DNA from 2 places in the Irregularibacter muris genome. Region 1 is predicted to be linked to the other one. Evidence: riboswitches for the same ligand, from Rfam matches in the RefSeq annotation. Region 1 holds a riboswitch; the other holds the start of a gene.
What was found. A riboswitch is a leader RNA that binds a small molecule or an ion and turns the genes downstream of it on or off. The one in region 1 is predicted to bind cyclic di-GMP.

Region 1 (9,946 bases):
ACGCAGTATATAGGGTAATAATTGTTCATTGTCTTCTTCTATAGTCAAAATTTCATTAAGAACCTCCGAAGGAGCGGATTTTGTCCTCACTACCTCAGCATGATATTTTTTTGCTATATCTTCTATGGCTTCGGGAAAGGTATGAGATGCCACTACTTTTTTACAGTTTCCTGTTTTTAATGCAATAAGGTCTGCTAATAATTGGTATCTTTCTTTTTGAATTTTTTCTCCTTCTTCGTCAAACAGAACTAGACTTTCCCCTTTTTTATCAATAAATATCCCTAAATCACCCTGGCCTTTTTTTATTTGACTTTCTATATGGGAGAAAATGGTTTGATGATTTTTTTCTTTTTCATCTACCTTTATTCTATATACATGGCAACCTAGGGTTTCTAATAATGTAGAACCTAAGGCTAAAATACTATTTTCAGGAGAAGAAACGATGACATTCATGTTTCTTTCCTTTACTTTATCTATGGAATTTAATAGTGAGATTCCCTGAGTAATGTAAGCAGTAGAAAAGTCTTTTTGATAAAGCACCCTAGACATTTGTTTATTATTCACCCTTTGAAAATCTCCCCTATTAAAGATGTTCTCAATATTTTTTTCAGTGTTTCTGTCCACATTGGCCCCTTTTTCATTCATTATCTCTATATGAAGTTTGCTGGATTGTAGTTCTTCCCCACTGATATATACTCCCCCAGGGCTCTTAAAGTATCGAATAGCATACCTTAACAAGGGTAGGGGACCTTCTCCCACATCGATAACACCTAAGCCCCCAGCTAAAATGCCTGATGTAATAGCTTGCTTGATGAGTTGGCTGCCTTTATTTTGGTCAGAGGCTAGGATGACTTTTCCCTTTTCCTTTAAGGTAGTGGCAAGGGCCGAACCTAACTGGGAGGCAAATTCTGGGGTCATATCCACGTTTAGTTCACCGGAAATACCTCTGTGTCCAAATAAAATCTTAGAAGCTTTAGTGCCCCATATAAGATGTTGATCCACTACAGTGTTTTCCTCTATGATTTTATGGGGCCATATCTTTATATTGGGATTGATGGTCGCACCGGGAAGGACTCTAACCTGGTTACCTACAACAGATTGTTCATATAGGTTACTTCTATCTCCTAGGGATGAACCCTGACAAATTATACTGCCCCTAAGCTCTACTTGGCTACCCATGGAGCAGTTTCCCCAGATAATAGAGTTTTTTATACTGGTGCCCTGCCCTACATGACAATTTTCTCCCATGACTACATTGGGTCCTATAGAACTTTCTTTTTCTATATAGCTGTTTTTCCCCATGCATACCGGAGGAATAAATTTAACGTTTTCTTTATATTCAACTCCCTCTCCTACCCATATCCCTTTTTCAATTTCTTTATATTGTTGATAGATTTTAGGTAGATTTACCAATCCCTGTAGCGTATCAAATTGAGATTGATTGTAGGTAGCTATATCCCCTATATCACACCAATAATCTTTTGCGACATAACCATACATGGGTAATCTATCCTGCAATATCTTTGGAAATAAATCTTTGCTAAAGTCAAACCTTTCCCCTTTTTTATAATAGTCCATAATTTCAGGCTCTAATATATAAATGCCAGTATTGATGGTATCACTAAACACCTCTCCCCAGCTTGGTTTTTCTAGGAATCGAATAATTCTATCTCTTTGATCTGTGATGATTACCCCATATTCCAAAGGAATAAATTCTTTTTTCAACACCAAAGTAGCCATAGATTTCTTTTCCTTGTGAAATTCTATCACCTTAGGGAGATTGATATCTGTCAAGGCATCTCCACTGATGACAATAAAAGTTTCATCTAAAAATTCTTGGGCATTTTTTACGCTCCCTCCGGTACCCAAGGGGGTGTCTTCTATATAGTATGTAAAATTCACTCCCCATTGAGAACCGTCACCAAAATAGTCCCTGATTACTTCCGGGAGATAGGCCATTGTGACAGCGATATCTTCTATTCCATTTTCTTTCAATAAATTTATAATATGTTCCATAATTGGTTTATTTAATATGGGCACCATGGGTTTAGGTAAACCACAGGTCAAAGGACGTAACCTTGTCCCTTCCCCACCAGCCATAATTACCGCTTTGATTGCAATCACTCCTAGCTAAAAGTTTTCTAGTTTATCATTTAAGTGTAGATTTATTATATGGATGTTGGGGTTATCTATACATTTTTCATAAAAATAAGCCTATTTTTATAGGCCTATTTCGATACAAAAATATTATTCTTTATGTAAAATCTCCATAGCTTATCCCTATATTCCTCAGCATAATCTATGTTTATCCTTTTAGAAGCTATGGTTTCAAAGGTTTCTTGATGGTCAAGGATATATAAGTCTTGTCCATAGACCAAATCTGTTCCCCTTAAATTTATATCAATATCTAAAGCTTGACACAGCTTGCCCGGTCCATTGGTTAGGTCTTGAATCTTTCTACTTTTTATGGGTCTATTTATTTTGATGATATCCAAACCTTCTATAGGCTCTATGCCCCTGATCAATACGCCCTGGGGAATCCCCTCCTCGGCTGCCACTACGTTTAAACAATAGTACATTCCATAAATAATATAGATATAAGCATGACCTGCCCTCCAAAACATTACTTCTGTTCTTTCCGTTCTACGATTATTATAAGTATGGGCTCCTTTATCCTCTGGTCCCATGTAGGCTTCTACTTCCACAATTTTTGATATAATTTTTTGTCCATTTATTTCCCGCACTAACAGCTTTCCTAATAAATCTTGGGCCAGGGTAATCGCATCTTTTTGATAGAAGGATAAATCAAGTCTCAAAAAAACCACTCCTTATTGTTTTATTTCCATTATACTTTTCCCTAAAGATCTTAATATAATATCCTTATAGTACATTGTTTCCTATTTTATTATTTTATAATAAAAACACCGGGAATTAAATTTGCTCAATTCCCGGTGTCTTTACCATAACCAGCCTATTCAAAGGCTTATACTTTAAATCTATCAATAATTTTTTGCAACCTTTGGGCTAATTCTGATAAATTCTCACTCGAACTAGCAACTTCCTCTACCGCCGCGGTTTGTTCTTCCATGGAAGCTGTGACTTCTTGGGTAGAGGCAGAATTTTCTTCTGCTATGGCAGATAGGCTTTGTAGGGTATCTAATATGTCATCTTTCATTTTTTCCATTTCTTCTACTAAAACATTTAACTGTACAACAGCTTTTTCAGAGCCCTTCATGGCTTCATCTATCTGCATATATTTACCTTTGCTACTTGTTACACTACTGGCTTGCTCGTGGGCAATTGTAGTCACTCTTTCTATGCTTCTTACTGCATTCTGAGCATTATTTTGTAATTCTTGTACCATTTCATCAATGGCTTTTGTGGAGGATGAAGATTGCTCTGCCAAATTCCTTATTTCTTCTGCTACAACAGCAAAACCCCTTCCTGCCTCTCCTGCTCTTGCAGCTTCAATGGCTGCATTTAAAGCAAGTAGATTGGTTTGAGCCGCAATAGAGGCAATAACCTCACTTGCCTGACCGATTTTATTGGAACTATCACTTGTCTTTAATATCACTTCATAGATTTCCTTTGTTGCTCTACTACTTTCCTCTGTTATTTTAGAAAGATTTTCAATCTCTTCCAATCCACCATTAACAACTTCTATTACATGACTTGAAGCATTATTTAAATCCCCTACATATTCTTGATCTTGATCAATATACTGTCCTAATAGATTCCCCTTTGTGGAACCTTCCTCTGTATTTCGCGCTTGATTTGATGCACTAACGGCTATTTCCTCTGCTGTTCTTGATACTTCCTCGGCAGCAGTGGCTGCTTGTTGGGATGTGGCTGTCAATTCCTCTGAAGTAGCTGCTACCTGTTCTGAAGAATCCTTAATTTCTTCAATAATCTCCCTAAGATTATTGGTCATCCCCTGTAGAGCCCTTGATAAATCACCGATTTCATCCTTCTGCTGCAAAAAAGTTTGGGGAAAATCTTCAGTAATATCCAAGCCAGCTATTTTCTTTGCATGGTGTACGGCTTGAATAATGGGTTTTGTCATTTTCGTTCCTAAAATAAATACAAGGATTATACTGAACACTAAGATAATACCTGCCACCCCAAAAATAGTCCTTTGGATGAGGGGAAGGGCCGATAATACTTCCTTTTTATCGGCATTAATAACAAATGTCCAATTGCTATCTTCTATGGGAGCATAACCCGTATACAAATCCCGCCCTTCAAAGGAGTAACTACTCACCCCTGTTTTTTCTGCTAATATTTTTTCAAATAATTGAGCTATGGATTTTAAGCTAGTATCATTTTTATATTCCTCAATGGGGGTAAACTGCTTCATGACCTTCTGTCTATCAAGATGGGCAACTACTGTTCCACTATTATTAATAACATAGCTATATCCGCTATCCCCATAGCCTATACCCTTCACTATTTCACTTAGGGAATATCCGTTGGCACGACCTACTAAGACTCCCACTACCTCCCCTTGATCTTCTATAGGCGTAGCATACATGATCACCAAATCATTTGTCACACGGCTAACTAATGTATCTGATATGACCGTTTCTCCTTGAAAGGCTTTTTGTACATATTCTCTATCTCCCAACTGAGCTACGGTGCCATTGGAATAATTGGCAGTGCCATCTGGAGTAACTACAGCTAGGGCAAAAAAGTTTGTTCCATCCAATTGCTTATGTAGTATAGACTTTTGTATTTCCCAATCCATTTCCTGGATATCTTTGTTTAGGGCAATCATTTTCAAGGCTTGTTTTTGCACTTCAATTTTGCTTTGGGTTAATTTTGCTGCCTCTGATGCCATTGTCCCAAGGGCTAATTCTGCTTCTTGGGTCAAGGTAGCACTAGAACTTTGTAAGGCAATCAATCCCAAGGCCATGGATGATAATAAAATAATGGCAGAAAAATAGATAATTAACTTTGTTCTAATACTTCCAATTTTTTTATTTTTTATTTTACTCTTTTTTAAATTTATTTTTTTAAAGTCTATTCTTTTTAAATTTATTTTTTTAAGTTTTATTTTTTTGAAATTTATTTTAATTTTCTTCATCTGTTTCCTCCATACAAGTTATGATTCTAAGATATTTTATGTATTTTTCTGAGATTGCCCTGTCCCATAAATATTAAGATTGTTTAACTAACCACCTTTCCTTAAATAATTTGCCAGATAAGGGTTTACTAAATAGATAACCTTGCACCTGATCACAATTTACTTTTTTCAAAAATTCTAGTTGACTTTTTTCCTCTACTCCTTCTGCTATTACATTAACCCCCAAAGTGTTTGCCATAGATATCATTGTCGCAACAATTGCTTTATTAGCAGTGTCCTTATGCAAGTCCATAATAAAATCTTTATCTATTTTTACTGTATCTAAATGGATTTTTTTAATATTGGAAATAGATGCATAACCCGTACCAAAATCATCCATGGATATTTTTACGCCTAATTTTTGCAATTCCCTTATCATCCGACTGGCATAGTCAATATTATGTATAATTGTACTTTCAGTAATTTCAAGCTCTAAGTAGCCTGGTGCTAATCCTGTTTCCTCTAAAACCCCCTCTACTTTTTCCACCAATTGAGCATGATTTAAATTTATAGCTGATATATTAATAGATATCGCCATAGGAGTATAGTTCTCCTTTTGCCATTGTTTATTTTGCATACAGGCATTTTTCAGTACCCATTGATCTATTTTTACGATTTGTCCTGTTTTTTCAGCTAAAGGTATAAATTGATTTGGATGAATTGTGCCTAGTTTGGGATGATTCCATCGAATTAATGCCTCCATCCCTACTAAACTCATGGTTTTTACATCAATTTTAGGTTGGTAATATAGTTCAAACTCTTCATTATGGATAGCCTTTGCTAAATCATTAATAAGGTCTAATTTATTTTTTATGAAGTTTTCCCCAGTGCTTTCAAAAAAACAATAATTGTTTTTCCCCAATTTCTTTGCTTGATACATTGCTAAATCTGCCTTTTTGATTAATGTCTCTGCCTCCTTACCATCTAAAGGATATCGACTAATCCCTATACTAGCGGTTGTATATATCCCAATGCCTTCTTCAAATACAAAGGGATCATCAAAGATTCTAAGTATTTTTTCAGCTAAGCACTCTATTACATTTCCACTTTTCTTTTCCTGAATCAGCAAAATGAATTCGTCTCCACCCATTCGAGCAATCATATCAATCCCTTCTAAGTGGGATTTTAATCGGTAGGCAACTTCCCTTATTAATTGATCCCCATGACTATGCCCTAGAGCATCATTAATATATCGAAATCCATCAAGGTCAAATAAAATTACTCCAAACACTTCATCCCTTTTGATCTGTTGCATGGTACGAGAAAGATACTTCATAAAAAAAGTACGATTTGGTAAATCCGTTAGGGCATCGTAATTAGCTAATTTTTTAATATAATTATGTACTGATGATGGTTCTCCATTGAATGGCTGAATATTTTTATTCCTTTCCTCTTCTCCATTGTTTTTACTATATAATTCTTTCTTCATTTAATCCCCCCCTTTTGGCGATGGAAAAAAGGCGCTATTCTAGAGCACCCTCCTGGCTATGGCAGGGGATATCCCCCTACAATTCCTTCTTATGAAATAAAAAACTTGAACTCTTACCAACAAGGCCAACTTTTCTATTTCATAAATAAGGCACTGGTTATACACCAGTGCCCGATTAACATTAAAAAAGGCAACCTGGCAATCATAGGATAGTCATCCTTTAGACCCATAGCTTTGCGACCTTACCTTTCGATAAGTGTGCCATTTACTTATTTTGATATTTTGTTTTGTCCCATAACCTATTAATAATTCTGCTTATTTCTACTTATTTCTACATTATTATTTAAAGTCCTTCTTTATTCTACATTTTTTGCTTATTCCCGCAGGAACAGCATTGGTTTTGACATAAACTCACCAATCCTACAAGAAAACAGCTATGACCATACTGATGCGATAGGAAAGTTAGATCTCTCAGTAGCAAGAGGAACTTCTCCATAACATAATGAAAGGGATGCCTAAGCATCCCTTAGTAATCAAATTAATGATTTTCTTTTAAATTTCATCTGTCCAAAACTTAGGATTAAAGAGCATAAGCATGGTAAAGAGTTCTAACCTTCCAAAAAGCATGAGGAAGGAAAAAAGCATTTTACTGGCATTGCCATATTCCCCAAAGTTACGGGTAGGGCCTACAAAATCAAAACCTGGTCCCACATTATTAAGTGTAGCAGCCACCGAACTTGAGGCACTGACTAGGCCAACTCCTTCTAAGGATACAACTATAGTTGCTAATACAAAAATAATGATATATAGAGCAAAAAAGCTTGTAATGCTAGCAAGAACATCTCCAGATAATACTCGATCGTTGACTTTCACATGAATAATTGCCCGGGGATGAAAGATTTTTGCCATTTCTCTTCTGATGAGTTTTAACAATACTAGAATCCTTATGTTCTTTATTCCCCCTGCGGTGGAACCGGCACACCCACCTACAAACATCAATAAAAATAATATGGCTTTACTAAAGGTGGGCCATTGATCAAAGTCAGCTGTACTATAACCGGTGGTAGTAATAATGGAGCCTACCTGAAATAGAGCATGTTCAAAGGCCTTTCCTAAGCTCCCGTAATTGCTTTTAGCAATGTTCAGGGTAATAAGAAGTACACTGGCTGAAACAATCACCAAGTATAGTTTTAGCTCTTCATTTTTAATGCCCTCCCTTAATCGTCCTTTGTACATCTGGTAATAAAGGGAAAAACTTATACCGGATAAAATCATAAATATGGAAATAATATAATTCACATAGGAACTATGATAGGCCCCTACACTAGCATTCTTGGTAGCAAATCCACCCGTCCCCACCGTACCGAAGGTATACACTAAGGAATCATAAAAACTCATACCCCCTATTTTTAAAAACACAATCTGTATGATGGTAACTATAAAATAAACGGTATAAAGTATTTTGGCTGTATCTTTTATACGAGGTACAATTCTATCGGCAGTAGGTCCCGGGCTTTCTGCCTTAAATATCTGAAAGCTTCCTACCCCAAAGGCAGGCAGTATGGCAACGGTAAAAACAAGTATGCCCATCCCCCCTATCCAATGGCTAAAGGACCTCCAAAATAATATCCCTTGGGGAAGGGCTTCTACATCACCGATCACAGTGGCTCCTGTAGTAGTAAAACCTGAAACCATTTCAAAAAAAGCATCAAACCAAGAAGGGACACTGCCTGAAAGTACAAGGGGAAGGGCACCGAAAAAAGAAACCAGAACCCATCCCACAGATACTATACTTAATGCCTCCCTGGATTTTATACGTTTAATCCTCGTAGGAGTTTTATACATGATCAAGCCTAGAATCCCTGTAATTAAAATAGATAGGATAAAGGCCTTGCTATCATTTTGTCCATAATACAGACTCACTAGTAAGGAGGGAATCATCCCTAAGGACTCAAAAATTAATAAACTTCCTAATACCCTTATTACGATTGGATAGTTCATCTATAAGTCCCCCCTTTTTTTCCTTAAAAAAGGGTTCTATGGCATGGGTTTCAGCAGTCAAATAGAAAATAACCAGCCTATCTTGAGGATGTATAACCGTTTTCCCATTGGGGATGGTCACCTTCCCACTGTGTTCAATGGCTCCGATAATTACACCCTTGGGAAGATCCAATTCTTCTATGGGTTTTCCAATAATGGAAAGCTTCTCTGAGGCAATAATTTCTGTCACTTCAGCCTGCTCTCCCAGTAATAGGGATACCGATATCACCCTTCCCCCTCGGATATATTTTAAAATATTACTTATAGAGATATTAATAGGATTTAGGGCTACATCTACCCCTAAGGTTTCTATAATACGGGAATAATTAGGCCTGCTTACCTTAGTAATTACTTGTTCTACACCCAATTGCTTCGCCATAATAGACATCAGAATGTTTTCCTCATCATATCCTGTAACAGCGATAAAAGCATCCATAGTTTTTAAGTCCTCTTCTTCTAAAAGGTTCATATCTGTGCCATCTCCATAGATCACTAGGGCCTTATCAAGTTTTTCAGATAGATATCGGCATCTTTCTTTATTTTGTTCTATAATTTTTACAATGATCCCAGATTTAGTTAGTTGACGGGCTAAATAAAAGCCTATCTTTCCTCCTCCTAAAATCATGGCTTTTTTTACATGCTTTTTATCCACTTTTTTATTTATATTGATATTGCATTTTTCTATAAATTGATTTATTTTACTTCTTGTACCTATGATGTACAACAAGTCATATTCTTCTATGGTGGTGCCTCCATGGGGGATGATCATCTCCCCATCCCGAGATATGGCAGTTATCAATAAACCCTCCATATCTTCTAAATCGGATAGTTTTTTTCCTATAAAACTGGGCACATGATTTACATAAAAATCAATCATATTTACTTTTCCTTTAGCAAAGGTATTGGAATAAAAGGTATACCTTTTTAGCAGATACCAAGTGATCTCATTGGCTATAGAGTATTCTGGATTGACAATATGGTCAATGCCCATTTCCTGCTTAATAAAGCTGATTTCATGAGCATACTCAGGGTTTCTAATTCTTGCAATGGTGTTTTTACATCCCATTTTTTTAGCTAGGGAACAAACGATAATGTTGGTTTCGTCGCTATTGGTCACTGCAGCAATTAAATCATATTGATGGACGTTTAATTCCTTCAAAACTTCTATTTGTACTCCACTGGCATTGATGGTTAAAACATCCAACTGATTATCGATACGTTCTATAACCCTTGGATCAGTATCCATTATGGTTACTTCGATATCATTAGTAAGCATAGTTTCAGCAAGTCTATATCCTAATTTACCTGCTCCCACTATAATTGCTCTCATAGGTAGTCCCTTCTTTCTCTATCAT
Region 2 (9,946 bases), on a different contig from region 1:
ATCACTGTGTTGTAGCCTCTTTATCCTTTCACCATACTCACGTCGTCCTCACCATTCAATCCTTCGATAAAAACAGAACTATTACCATCATATAAAAGGAGTGCTACCATCATCGTTACCACTGTTTTCATCATTGTGTTTGCAATGAACTTCACACTGAACTTTACCATCCTTATAATCAATAGCACCATTATCTGGACATGTTTCTATGCTATGTTCCTGCATAAACTTATCAAAAATAATTTCTGTATGTTTTGCTTCTTCCATAAGCAAATACATCTGATACTTCCTATCTAACTGTGGGCAATTAGCATTACAAACTTCCTCTTTAGCAGCTTTTACATATCCTAGAAAAAACGGTATTGCTATGAGAACTAAAATGGCTAAAATAGTAATTACCATTATCAACTCTATTAGAGTAAATCCATCAACATAAATCTTGCCATGTGCACTTTTAGTACCATTACACATTTTTATAACACCTACAAGTTCCCAAGATCTTAGTCAACTCTTTTTTAGCGTCTTTTAAAGACTCCCGATGGTGTTCCCCATAAATATACTTACTAAAGCAAAAGCTTTTTCTACCCCACCCTACTAAAACTAGGCACAATCTCCTTCATCACCTGGGCTATTTCCTCTCCTGATTTACTCAGTACTCCCTTAAGCTTTTCTAATTCCTTCATAAACTCTATGGCATTGTGACTTATGGGTTGGCTAATTAGAATCTTCGCATGCTTCGTAGCTACTAATCCTTCTTCGGCCGTAAGAAGTTCTTCATAGAGTTTTTCTCCTGGCCTCAGGCCAGTAAATTCTATCTTGATATCTTCATCAGGGATAAATCCTGACAGCCTAATAAGATCTCTTGCTAAGTCCACTATCTTTACAGGATCTCCCATGTCTAAAATAAAGATCTCCCCACCCCTAGCCATACCCCCTGCTTGTAGGACAAGTTGACTGGCTTCTGGAATAGTCATAAAGTATCTAATAATATCCGGATGGGTGACGGTAACAGGTCCCCCAGCAGCTATTTGTTTTCGAAATACTGGAATGACGCTGCCATTGCTTCCTAGGACATTGCCAAAGCGTACAGCTACGTATTCAGTATCACTTTGTTTGTTCATAATTTGAATAGTAATCTCTGCTATTCTCTTAGTAGTCCCCATGATATTAGTAGGATTTACCGCTTTATCCGTAGATATCAATACGAATTTATTACTTTTGTATTGATTGGCAGCCTCTGCCACATTGATGGTGCCAAAAACATTATTCTTTATGGCCTCGGCAGGGCTATCCTCCATCAAGGGTACGTGTTTATGGGCCGCCGCATGAAATACTACATGAGGTTTATAGATTTCAAAAATGTTATTGACTCTAGCTTTATCCCTCACTGACCCTATGAGTACAGATAAATCTAGATTTGGATATTTCTTTTTTAGCTCTAATTGTAAATCATAGGCATTATTCTCATAAATATCGAAGATAATGAGTTTTTGGGGACCAAAGGTGGCAATTTGTCGACAAAGTTCTGAACCTATAGATCCACCACCTCCGGTAACCAATACCACTTTTCCCTTGATATAATCATTAATTTCTTTGTTATTTAAGGTTATGGGGTCTCTTCCCAATAAGTCCTCTATCTCTACATCTCTGATATTTTTTATATCTACCTTTCCATCGATAAGTTCATATACTCCTGGAAGAGTTTTTAATTTGCACCCTGTTTGGTTACATAACTCTATGATTTCCTTTATCCTTTTTCGATTGGCAGAAGGTAATGCAATAATGATTTCTTCCACATCATACTTTTTCACTGCTTCCATCAATTTGTCTTTTCCACCCACTACTGGTACACCATTGATCCTTCTTCGAAATTTTGCGGGATCATCATCAATCATAGCCACAATATTGGTATCTAATTCCCGATGGGTCTCCAATTCTTTAATGACGATAGAGCCTGCATCTCCAGCTCCATAAACTAAAACATTTTTTCTCTGGGAGGCATATTTATAAACCTTAAATTTTAATCTTCTTAAAATCCGATAGGCAAAGCGGCTTCCTCCAATGAAAAAAATGTTTAGCATCCAAATAATGGTATGTATTTGTATTAGAGAGTGATAGCTTCCAAGACGGGCAAAAAAATAACTGCCTATGCTTCCTAGGGTAACAGCCATCACTACATTAAGCAATTCATCAATACTAGCATATCTCCAAAGGCTAGAATATAGTCCTGAAAGATAATAGATGATAATTCTTATGGCAATAGTAAAAATGGCAATGGGCAGGTAATTTAAAAATTGAGTTTTAAATTGTTCCACTGGCAAGATTAAAAGTAGAGATAATACAACAGAAAGATTAACAAAAAAAATATCAGACAGGATTAATATAGATTTGCGTTTTACAGATTTCATCGCTTTTCCCCCTTTAGTAATTATTTTGCCTTTGCCTTTCCCCAAATTCAAAAGCAAAATACTAAAAGAAGCCGGTTGCACTACTGGCTCCCTACATTCCAAGTGCCCAAATATAGAATATAGTTCATTACCTCATCTTTATCATAAGGCCTGGGGACCTTTAGTTATGTCATATATACTAAAAAAAGAAAAATCTTTTCTTTTTTCTGACTAAAACAGGTTTCCCTGGAGTAACTATTTCATTGGCTAAAATTTGCTTAGGATATTCTTCTAAAATTAACTTACATTGTTCAAGTGTTAATATTTCTTTAATGGTATTTATAGCTTCCTTTATTTCAGGTGATCTTCTGCCCGATGTATGGGCGTCAGTCCCTAGAAGATGGACCATATTGTGCTTTAGAAGAATTCCAGCTGTTTCTTGAGAAGCTTGTCCTAAGATACCCATTAAGCTCCCTGTGTTTATTTGGGTAAGGACACCCTTCTCTATCCATTTAGCAACAATGTTTTGATTATTCTGAATTTTCCTGTTGCGTTCTGGGTGCGCCAGGATAGGAAGTAGTCCTCTTACTTCTATTTCAAAGAATAGATCATCTATATCGTCAGGGATATTATGCATAGGTAGTTCTATTAGGATATACCTTGTGTCATTTATGGTTAAGATTTGTCCTTGATCTATTCTTTTTAAAATTTCCCAGTCTGCAAAGACTTCCATTCCCGGTAAAATTTTTATGGGTATATTTTCTCGTTTTAAAGCTTCATTGATTTTTTTTATACTCTCTAAAATTTCATCTTTATGTACTTCGTGATCAAAGGGAATATAGTGGGGTGTAGCCACCATCGTATGTATTCCTTCTTGTACAGCTATCTTTGCCATTTTTATGGTTTCATTACTGTCCTTAGCTCCATCATCTATATTAGGCAAAATATGACTATGAAAATCCCACATTTAGGCCCACTCCATTTTCTTATCTTTACGCCTCTTTTTCCTGTTACCCTTTTGGGGTACAGGACTTGTCCCATAATCATAGTAGTAATATTGTTCACTATCTACCTTTATTTTGTTTAAAACTACTCCTAAGATATTGGCATGGACTTTCTCTAGATTTTCCTTTGCTTTTTTCGCAATATCGATGGGAGTATTGCCTGCCGATACCACCAAAATGGTCCCATCTACTAGGGTAGAAAGCAAAGATCCATCGGTAACCGCCACCACTGGAGGGGTATCTAAGATGACATAGTCATACTGCTCTCTAACTTCCTTTAATAAGTCTTTCATTCTTTGGGAATGAAGCAATTCTGCTGGGTTGGGCGGGGTAGGTCCTGCTGTAATCACTTGTAATCCCTTTATATCTGTAGCCAAGAGGACTTTATCTTGAGTAGTCATCCCCGCTAGTACATTGGTTAATCCCTCTTGATTGGATATCCGCAGATATTTATGTATAGTTGACTTTCTCAAATCACAGTCTATGAGGAGTACCCTTTTCTCTGCTTGAGCCAAGGTAATGGCCATATTGATAGAACTGGTGCTTTTACCATCTCCTGGTGCTGCACTGGTCACTACAATGGTTTTTAGCTTTCCTGCACTGGAAAACTGTAAATTTGTTCTTAATATTCTATAGGCTTCTGCCTGAACAGATTTTGGGTTTTGTATGGTAAATAAATTATTGACTTTCATGGTTATCCTCCACTTTCTATTCTTGAGTCTGAGGTATGGATCCTAGCACTGGTAAATCTAAATACTTAGCCACATCCTCTGGAGTTTTCATGGTGTTATCTAAGTATTCTTTAATGAATATAATGAACACACTTACCATAAACCCTAATATCGCTGCAATAGCTACATTTAGCTTTTTATTGGGCTTAATAGGATGTACAGGGGGTGTAGCTTCTTCAATAATACTAACATTGTCCACATTCATAATGTCTTGAATTCGATGTCTAAAGACAACCCCTATACCATTAGCAATCTTTGTTGCTTGTAGAGGATATCTATCTGTTACCTTTATTTGAATCAGTTCAGTATCTCCCACAGGATTTACCGATACCTTCTCTGACAATTCTTCCACAGTCAAATCTAGATTTTCATTGGTGATGACTTGTTGTAAAATAATCTTTTTCTTAATGATCTCCCCATAGGTTTTAACTAGTTTTTGGGACAACAGTACATCTTGATAATCCACTTGGGCATCATAACCCTGAGCCTTCCCCACTAGCATAGTGGTAGATGCTTCATAAACAGGGGCCATAATAAAAAAACTGATCACTCCACTAATAACAATAGATAGAACTGTTATTAGGGCTATGATCTTCCACCCTTTTTTGAGCATATTAAACATTTCTCGCAAATCTATTTCTTCTTGAAAATCCATGATGTCCTCCTCTTATGTAAACTTCCGCAAAACACTTTTCCATTTCTTAGGAAGATTATGTGTATTTATAGCAGTTAAATTATACCAAATTATTGTGTTTTTTTCAATTTTTTTATTTTACATAATACGACACCAACCGACAACGCGTATAAATATTCATCATAGTCACTCTCTATTTATCCTTTTTATTTTGCAAGAGAAAGGTTTATTCTCAATAGGTTGGGTTTTCCTGCCGCACCAGAGCAGTGATAACCGCTTTCCTATTATATAATTGATTCCCACCTTCTATACAATATTGTATAGAAGGTGGGAATCAATTATAATAGATAGATAAGTTATCAATGAACTTTTACACAAATCAAGGGGGTTAATCAATGACAAAGAAAAAGAAATCTTCTTTTAAAAAATATATATTGGGGACGCTGGTCATTCTTTTATGTCTTGTACTGGGTACAGGCTATTATGTCTACAATCTGCTCAATCAGGTGGCGACTGGCCCTATAATTGATTCCAATGAGGAATTGGGGATAAAGGAAGATAACAAGACACCAAAAGTGACCAATATTGCTCTCTTTGGATTAGATAGGCGAAATCCCAATGAGAATAGTCGATCCGATAGTATTATGATTGCCACTTTAGATCTAAATACCAAGAAAATTAAGCTGACTTCTATTATGAGAGATACTTATGTGAATATTCCCGGCAGAGGGATGGATAAAATCAATCATGCCTATGCCTTTGGTGGCCCTCAATTGGCCCTCAAAACCATCAATGAAAACTTTGATATGAATATTAGAGATTATGTCATGGTAGACTTTTTTGGTCTTATGGATATTGTTGATGACTTAGGCGGAATAGAAATTGACATTAAGGATTATGAAGTATCTAGAGCCAAAGTCAGTGGAACGGGTGTGCAAACACTAAATGGGGAGCAGGCCCTGGCCTATTCTAGAATTCGTTATGCAGGAAATGGAGATTATGAAAGAACAGAGAGACAAAGAGTCGTACTAGAGCAGATCATGAATAAGATAATGGGAGCTGGAGCTATGCAATACCCTAAAATGATCAGTAAGCTGCTACCCCATGTAGAGACAAGTCTGACTAAGCCTGAAATGCTCAAACTAGGTACTTCTGCCTTTACTCATGGAGTACGGACCATAGATCAGTATCGAATTCCTGTGGATGGTTATGCTAAAGGACAAAAGATGAATGGGGTTTATTATTTAGTGCCTCAGGATTTAAGTAGCAACGTGAAATTGTTGCATGAATATATTTATGGAGTACAAGAAAATACTGCAGAAAGCAATAGCGAAAACGGAAGATCATAGATCTAGATTCTATTTGAATAAACAATTTATTAGAAAGCTTATACTAAGAAAAAACTATAAAAGATTTATATAATAGAAATAGAACGATATGGCTCAAAGCCATATCGTTCTATTTCTATTATAGCATTATTCTTCTAGATAAATCAGCCTTTACGGGTTAGGAAAGAACATTCACCACTCCATGGCTTAGGGTCATAATGAGGATGGCTGCAATCAAATTGCCAAATAAAATAGCAGGAAAAGCCCATTTAAATCGGATATTCAGTAGGGCTGCTATTAAGGTGCCAGTCCATACTCCTGTCCCTGGTAAAGGAATAGCCACAAATAACACTAGTCCCCATGCCCCATATTTTTGAATCTTGTCACTTTTACTTAAGGATCTATCGGTCAGTCTTTCTATGGTTTTCCTAAATAGTTTGGTTTTTTTTAAAAGATCAAAGGCGGGTCTAATGCCAAAGAGCAATATAGGTACCACAGCTATACTTCCAATAAAGCTAAGAATTGTGGAATGCAAAGGAGATAAGCCAAAGGATACCCCTATAGGAATGGCTCCCCTTAGTTCGATGATTGGTAAGGCTGCGATGAGTATAACTGCAGTTTCAACGGATAAAAAATTAAATATTTCCTGTATAAGTTCCCCCATTTAGTGTTCTCCTTTGATGCAAATTTAAATTTGCTGTATTTTTTAAAATATTACTATTTTTGCGAATAATAACTATCCTTTTACTATTTTAATATGTTTAATAGTATATGTCTATGGTTTTATGCCCTTCAGGAAGGTTATTCCTTTTCTTCACTAGAAACCTTGGCCATATAAAACGCCCTCCAGTCAAAATCCGCTGGAGGACGTTTTATATGCATTTATTTATATTATATTCTTCTGGCCGCGTGGAAGCCTTCATGAACAGCTTGTATGATTTTCCGTGGATTGTTTACATCTCCTACAGGAATAATTTCCATCTCTTTGCCATTTCTCCTTAAATCCTCCAATAATTTTCTTTCAGCCTTTAAACCTAAGGCACAAACTACTGCATCTCCCTTATATTCAACTTCTTGATTGTCTACTGTACATTTTACATATTTTCCAGTCATTTCATCAATTTTATGGTCTACCCTTACCTTTACTCCTAATTCTGCAAGTTTAGAGTTTAATACCCACTTGGTATAGATGGCTAGATCCATAGCAGGCTCAGGTAACTTATCAATCATAGTAACATTTTTCCCTAATTCTGCTAAGAACATTGCCACTTCACAACCTATTAGACCGGCACCACATACGATAATGTCCTTTCCTTCAGGGATATTCCCATCTAGTACCTTCAGGGGATCAACTATTGTGGTATCTTCTGCACCCTTTATCCCCGGTTTATAAGTAACTGCTCCTGTGGCTACAATGACCGTATCAAAGTTCCCTTTCTTAATCATTTGTGCAGTAACCTCTGTTCCCGTTTTAATCTTAGCCCCACTATTTTCTACTGCATGAATTAAATATTTGGTATAATCACGATAGTCTATTTTAAAGTCTGGCAAGCCTACATAATATAAGGCTCCACCTAGTCTATCGTCTTTTTCAAATAAAGTCACATCATGTCCTCTTTCCATAGCTGTTAAAGTAGCTTGCATGCCTGCCGGTCCCGATCCTACAATGGCAACCTTTTTCTTCCTTTGGGTAGGAGATACTTGAACAAATCCCTCAAATTCCTTTCCTGCCTCAGCATTTACTGCACAGGAAATTCCTCGAAAAGCCATTACTTCTCCTAAACATTCGTTACAGCGAAGACAACGACGTATCGTTTCTGCTTCTCCCTCAGCAATCTTGTTGGCATAGTCAGGATCTGCAATAGTCTGACGTCCTATAGATACAAAATCAGCTTCATTCTTTTCTAGAATCTCCTCTGCCATCTCAGGAGGTATACTTCCTACGGTGATCACTGGTACTTTTACATATTTTTTCACCGCTGCCGCAAGATGTTTTAAGGATCCTCTTGGAGTATAGTTTGGTGGTACCCACATCGATGTGGCTACTCCTTGACTTAGGTTTTTCCCCTCTGCTGATTCTTCCCCAGCCATGACCGCATTATATTTGTGTAATCTTGAATCCCATGTTCCTGCAGAAACATGGATAGCATCTGCTCCTGCTTCCTCAGCCCATTTTGCAAAAGTGCAGGCTTCTTCAAGGGTTATACCATTGGGAACATCTTCATCGGCAGATAGACGATAGATTAATGGAAAATCTTCCCCCGCATGTTTCTTCATAGCTCGAATGGTTTCTAAGGCAAATCGTGCCCTATTTTCAAGACTCCCCCCATATTCATCTGTTCTTCTGTTGGTATAGGCTGAGAGAAACTGTAATGGCATGTACCCATGGGCACCATGTAGTTCTACTGCATCAAAGCCACATTGTCGAGCTCTTTGAGCTGCCATTGCGTATTTTTCAATTAACTCTTTAATTTCTTCTATAGTCATTTCCCTAGGAGTATCATCAGGTAGTTGAAAAGTTCCTACTCCTGATGGAGATATGGGTTGTTCACCGGTTACTCCCTCACTAGCAAAGCATCCACCATGGGCCAACTGCAGACAAACTTTTGCTCCTCCAGAATGTGCAGCATGAGGTATACGACTAAGTCCTGGCATAAAACCAACCTTGGTGATTTCAATCTCTCCCGGAATGACCCTTCCTAAGGGATCGGGACAACAAACCTCGGTAATAATCAATCCTACTCCTCCATTTGCCCTTCTTGCATAATAGTTCACAATGACATCAGATACCGTACCATCTGCTGCCGCAAGATTTGTGCCCATACCCGGCATAATCATGCGGTTTTTTAATTCTAAATTTCCAATTTTCCCTGGCTCTAACAACTTTTCAAATTTCATCATTATCCCTCCATTTTTTGTTATTATCTCTTCTATTATTGGTCTATTCTTATTAAGGAATTCATTAATCTTGCTTGATTTTCCTTTGAGAGATAAAAAAAAGAAATCCCCTATCTTTGTGCACATGTACAATATAGGATTTCATTTTTTTATTTATTGAATATCTTGTATTATAAGAGAAACCTTTCGTTGAAGGATAAATTCAACGAAAGGTTTTTCCTCTTATATATATTCCTCTAGTCTCCTAGATTGGTATCAACACCTAATCCCCTCTAATCTAAGCAATACAAGTCCCTTGTATAAACCTTTTCCTTTACATCCTCAAGTTCCTTAGACAATCTATTGGACACTATTACATCAGATATCTTCTTATAATTCTTCGAAGTCCTTTACCACCCGTGAATTATAAAAAAATCTTCCTGAAGAACTGGTTCATAGACTACGACCTTTATCCTTTTCATGACTCCCTGTATGGATGAGACTCTAAAATTATTGGAATTGGTTTTCATGGTTGGTGTTTTTACTACAACTATTATATTTTTTTTATATTTTTTCCTAATAAAAATTCTTCGATAATACTATTAATTTTCGTTGATTCATCCGGGTTAAGTTTATATGTTTTCATATTCCCCTTATTTATCATGGAAACAAATTCTGCTAATTCATATCTTAACCCATCGCCTTCAAATTTTTGATAATATTTTTTATTCTCTCCAAAATTTTCAAAACGCATTTCAAAGTATTCTGTTTTCCACCAGGGAGAGGGCACATAAATATATCCTTTAGTACCTGAGATAATTAAATCACCCTCTGACTTAACTCCTAATCCTACCTTAGCTGTAGCAATAGCGTCTTTATATTCCAAATTAATCTTTGTAAATAAATCTATTTCTTTCTCACTATCATAATAGGAGTAAAAAGTAGTATTTTCTATATCCTGTCCTAATAGTTTAATAATTGCTAA

Region 2: linked by a shared signal. The riboswitch ahead of NSA47_RS13965 (polysaccharide biosynthesis protein) and the one ahead of NSA47_RS12290 (putative bifunctional diguanylate cyclase/phosphodiesterase) in region 1 are both predicted to bind cyclic di-GMP.

The regions. Positions count from the first base shown of each region.
Region 1 covers NZ_JANKAS010000013.1:13,158-23,103, forward strand. The annotation lists gene NSA47_RS12275 (sugar phosphate nucleotidyltransferase) at 1-2,100, opposite strand, end outside; gene NSA47_RS12280 (DNA-3-methyladenine glycosylase) at 2,229-2,816, opposite strand; gene NSA47_RS12285 (methyl-accepting chemotaxis protein) at 2,984-5,083, opposite strand; gene NSA47_RS12290 (putative bifunctional diguanylate cyclase/phosphodiesterase) at 5,157-6,551, opposite strand; cyclic di-GMP riboswitch class I at 6,738-6,824, opposite strand; gene NSA47_RS12295 (TrkH family potassium uptake protein) at 7,104-8,552, opposite strand; gene trkA (Trk system potassium transporter TrkA) at 8,503-9,921, opposite strand.
Region 2 covers NZ_JANKAS010000018.1:18,785-28,730, forward strand. The annotation lists gene NSA47_RS13960 (type II secretion system protein) at 88-471, opposite strand; gene NSA47_RS13965 (polysaccharide biosynthesis protein) at 582-2,408, opposite strand; cyclic di-GMP riboswitch class II at 2,469-2,552, opposite strand; gene NSA47_RS13970 (tyrosine-protein phosphatase) at 2,587-3,354, opposite strand; gene NSA47_RS13975 (CpsD/CapB family tyrosine-protein kinase) at 3,355-4,083, opposite strand; gene NSA47_RS13980 (YveK family protein) at 4,100-4,777, opposite strand; gene NSA47_RS13985 (LCP family protein) at 5,152-6,105, shown strand; gene NSA47_RS13990 (COG2426 family protein) at 6,263-6,748, opposite strand; gene NSA47_RS13995 (oxidoreductase) at 6,976-8,982, opposite strand; gene NSA47_RS14000 (Gfo/Idh/MocA family oxidoreductase) at 9,515-9,946, opposite strand, start outside.